DNA from 2 places in the Shewanella sp. HL-SH5 genome. Region 1 is predicted to be linked to the other one. Evidence: predicted binding sites of a transcription regulator. Region 1 holds the regulator's gene; the other holds the start of a gene.
The links. The regulator MetJ, encoded in region 1, represses methionine synthesis genes. The targets are predictions, from matches to a motif close to TAGACGTCTAGACGTCTA.
Positions count from the first base shown of each region.

Region 2: the regulator MetJ is predicted to act here: its motif matches at 1,318-1,335, upstream of msrA (peptide-methionine (S)-S-oxide reductase MsrA).

Region 1 is NZ_CP195038.1:550,959-553,370, reverse strand. It holds gene metB (cystathionine gamma-synthase) at 1-764, opposite strand, end outside; gene metJ (met regulon transcriptional regulator MetJ) at 972-1,286, shown strand; gene ACRWQM_RS02265 (sulfite exporter TauE/SafE family protein) at 1,460-2,191, shown strand; gene ACRWQM_RS02260 (pseudouridine synthase) at 2,216-2,412, opposite strand, start outside.
Region 2 is NZ_CP195038.1:2,133,816-2,136,227, reverse strand. It holds gene trxB (thioredoxin-disulfide reductase) at 1-611, opposite strand, end outside; gene msrA (peptide-methionine (S)-S-oxide reductase MsrA) at 814-1,293, opposite strand; gene astE (succinylglutamate desuccinylase) at 1,497-2,412, shown strand, end outside.

The sequences.
Region 1 (2,412 bases):
CGCACTGCTAAAGTACGAATACCACGCAGAGTGAGGTAACTGTCAAACGCTGATCCCGTTAAGCCTAAGGTGTTTGACCACCAATGCAGTAACTCGCCGATATCTGGATCTTTAGCTACAACAGCGCCGCCAACCACATCACTGTGACCATTGATATATTTGGTCGTGGAATGGATAACGATATCAGCCCCTAAATTTAAAGGCTGCTGCAAAATAGGTGATAAAAAGGTGTTATCCACGGTAACCAATGCGCCAACTTCTTTTGCTGCATTGGCAATAGCGGCAATATCGACCACACGCAGTAATGGATTGGATGGGGTTTCTAACCACACCATTTTAGGCTTTTTGGCAATGGCTTCCGCTAATGCTGCCGCGTTGGTTTGATCAACGACGGCCAATTTAAACTGACCTTTTTTGGCCAGGTTAGTAAATAAACGGTAACTACCTCCATAGCAATCATGTGGCACAACCAATAAATCGTCTGGGCCTAATAAATGGGTCACTAGCGTAATGGCAGCCATACCAGTACAGGTTATCACTCCGGTAGCCCCTTGCTCTAATTTGGCTAAGGCTTCGCCTAAAATACAACGTGTTGGATTGCCTGAACGGCTGTAATCAAACTCACGCGGATTTTTATGGCCATCAAAAGAATAATTGGTCGATAAATAAATTGGCGGGACAACTGCACCATGTTGTGTGTCACTTTCAATCCCCTGTCGGACGGCGACAGTAGCATTGCTATGTTGTTTACAAGACTTGGTCATGATTGATTCCTAACATTACGAACACACAAAGAGATGTCTAGATGGCTAAATTTACCTAACTGAGCAGCTCAGGTCAACAAAAATAGACGTTTAGACGTCTAAACATAAAGAAATCTATTTGCAATGTGCACTAAAACACAGCAATAATTTGACTAGAAACTTTAAGGGTTTAAAATCTGCACCGTATTTAAAGTAAAGGGTGAGTTAATGACTGAGTGGAATGGCGACTATATTAGCCCATATGCCGAACACGGCAAGAAGAATGAACAAGTAAAAAAAATCACAGTTTCAATTCCGTTAAAAGTATTGAAAGTACTGACCGATGAGCGCACTCGTCGCCAGGTAAATAATTTACGTCACGCGACAAATAGTGAATTACTTTGCGAAGCTTTTTTACATGCTTACACGGGTCAACCATTGCCCGATGATCATGACTTATCAAAAGATGAGCCTGACAGCATTCCGCGTGAAGCGAAAGCATTGATGGACCAAATGGGTATTGAATGGGAAGACTTAGAGTAATTAATCACTTTTAAGTCATTTTACACCTGCTATTCATTCCATCAAGATGAATATCCTGCTTAGTCAGGGTAGTTATCTTGATGGAATTTTGTTTTTAGACACGATCAAACGATTGATATCAATCAATATACAAATGCTTGTGTTGAAAAACGTTAGTTACTAAGAGTCATTGCATGCCATTCATTGATCCCACCACGTTATTACTCGCCTCAGTTATTATCTTTTGCGGCGCATTAACCCAAAGCTTAATCGGTTTCGGTTTAGCCGTAGTCGCCAGTCCCTTACTGTATATTATCGACCCACAGTTAGTGCCCGTTCCAGTGATTGTGATGGGGTTTGCAATTTCACTAATGACCTTATTCAGAGAGCGTAGCCATTTAGAATTTAATGGTTTGCAATATGCGTTACTGGGCAGAATTCCGGGTGGTTTTTTGGGCGCAAGCTTACTATTGCTCGCCCCTCAACCAATATTAGGACTAGCCATTGCTGCCATTGTATTTACAGCGGTTTTATTAAGTATTTTTAAATTATCCGCACCTGTGAATCGGATAACCTTATTTATTGCGGGTATTGTTTCAGGTATTTTTGGCAACATTGCCGCCATTGGTGGACCGCCAATGGCTATTTTGCTGGCCGGAAAAGATGCCAGCCAATTTAGGGCGGCACTATCAGCCTTTTTTATCTTTAGCTCAATGATTGCACTGGCTATTTTAGCCATTGTAGGTTTAGTTGAAGTGAAGCACATTTGGCTTTCTTTAATGCTGCTTCCATCGGTATTCGCAGGCTATGTTATAGCAGGACGCATTGTCGGCAAAGTCGATAAAAACAAAACCCGCAAAGCCACCTTAATATTGTGTTCGTTAAGTGCGCTACTATTAACGGTAAAGTCATTAAATAGCCTTTAAAAACCTTTGTTAACATAGCTTAAATCACATAGTAAGTCCTTCACTGCACCAATCATTAACTTCATTAGTGATTGGGTCAACAAACTGCAAACGCTGCGCTAATAACTGTAATGGTTTGTCAAAATCATCATCGTCTTTAGCCTGCAGTCTGGGATAAAAACGGTCATGTAATAAAGGCATGCCTAAACTCTGCATGTGTACCCGTAACTGGTGGGTTTTAC
Region 2 (2,412 bases), 1.6 Mb from region 1:
AAGTGGAGAATGATATTGCCGTTAGCCACTTTATCCATTAAACGATTAATTAAGATTTTTTCAGAGCGGAAGCTGTCACGACGGTGAATAAGGTGAACTTCTGAGGCGATATTACTTAAATACAGCGCTTCTTCAACCGCAGTATTACCACCACCTACTACAGCAACTTTCTGGTTGCGATAGAAAAAACCGTCACAGGTAGCACAAGCTGATACGCCACGGCCCATAAAGGCTTCTTCTGATGGTAAGCCTAGATATTTAGCTGATGCACCGGTGGCAATAATTAATGCGTCACAGGTGTATTCGCCATTGTCGCCTTTCAAGCGAAATGGACGTTCAGTTAAAGTCACTTCGTTGATGTGATCGAAAAGAATTTCAGTATCAAACTTTTCAGCATGCTTTTGCATACGTTCCATTAGTGCAGGACCGGTTAAGTCATCAGCATCGCCTGGCCAGTTTTCAACTTCAGTTGTCGTGGTTAATTGACCACCTTGTTGCATACCTGTGATCATGACAGGTTTTAGGTTGGCACGCGCTGCATATACTGCAGCGGTATAACCCGCTGGGCCTGAACCTAAAATCAATAGGTTACTATGACGAGCTTCACTCATGTTAATTCTCCGATTAGATACGATACATTGCGCAATAAAAAAAGTGCAATCAATAAAAATGCAATTAGGCAGGATTGTAGGGAATTTAGCAAAGCGGGTAAAGGGTGCGGTTATGATTGATAATCGATTGAGGCAATCTAATCTGTCAATAAATGGTGTCAGTGATGTATTAATCAACAGACACCTTGCTATTGTCAGGTCATTAATATGCGATATGACACGAAGGCAGATTATTTTTTTCTAAATAATTTTGATGATAATCTTCAGCGATATGAAAAGTTTGTAAAGGCACTATTTCAGTCACTATATGGCGTTGTCCCCAACGGCCACTACGTGCAAAGGCCAACTTAGACGCTTCAGCCTCAGCTTTTTGCTGCTTGTCATGGAAGAAAATCGTACTGCGATATTGGTTACCGATATCACCACCTTGCATATTCAGTTGTGTCGGGTTGTGATTTTGCCAAAAAACAGTTAACAAATCATCATAGCTCACCACAGCAGGATCGAATTCAACTTGAACGACTTCAGCATGACCGGTTGAGCCAGTTTTAACTTCTTTATAGGTTGTTGCAGTATCTTTTCCGCCCATATACCCACAGGTAGCATTACTTACGCCGTTAATTTCACGAAAAAAGTATTCAACACCCCAAAAACAACCCGCACCAAAAGTTGCTAACGCCATGACAAACCCTTACAAAAGTTTTAATAGAAGTCTAGATGGCTATAATTGTGTTCAAGTTTAACCATTATTGCAAGCATTGATTCGTCTTTAACTGCAGTTTAGTGGCGATCAATTTCATTTTGTTTGGCTTGTGGTAGAATTAGACGTAGGAAATACAAGCAAACTGTCCAGATTTGCATAATAAAAACAACAAGGAGCTTAAATTGACTTTACCGCTTATGGATACCAGAGATTTTCTAGCTTTTACTTTAGCAAGCCCGCTCTCACTACCACAGCAGTACCATTTTCATTTAGGGGACCACACTCAGGTTGATATCCTTGATACCGGTGTGATTGTATTTACCCCGTTAACTGCAACTGCCACTGCTAAAAAAGATATTGTACTGTCGTGTGCTGTGCATGGTAATGAAACCGCACCGATTGAGATTTGTAATCAACTGATTAAGTCGTTATTGAGTGAAACTATTATTACTCAACATCGTATATTGTTTTTAATTGGCAATCCTTCGGCAATACTCAATAAAACCCGTTTTCTAGAAGAGAATATGAACCGTTTATTTAGCGGTGCCCATTCAAAAGGACAGGGGTTAGTTAATGCTGAGCGTATTCGTGCCAAAGCTTTAGAAAAGTATGTGGCCGACTTTTTCAATAATGGCGTATCAGGTAGTCAGCGTATTCATTACGATTTGCATACAGCGATACGCCCATCAAAACATGAAAAATTTGCTATTTATCCATACCGCCCAGGTCGAGCATTTAGTGGTGAGCAAATGATGTTTTTGGCTGCATGTGGCGTTGACACCATATTGTTTCACCATGAGCCCACAACCACATTCAGCTATTACTCTTCTGAGTACTTCAAGGCCGATGCGTTTACGGTTGAGTTGGGTAAAGTGATGCCATTTGGCGAAAACGATATGACTCGTTTTGAAGATACCCACAAAATGTTAACGGCGTTAATTACCCAAGATGTGGTCAAGTTGCCAGACTATAATTCAGCATCATTGAATTTATACAAAGTATCGCGTTCAATTAATAAAAGTGCTGACGATTTTGCTTTCAGCTTTGCTAATGATGCACCCAATTTTAGCCAATTTAACCAAGGTGAAATCCTTGCAA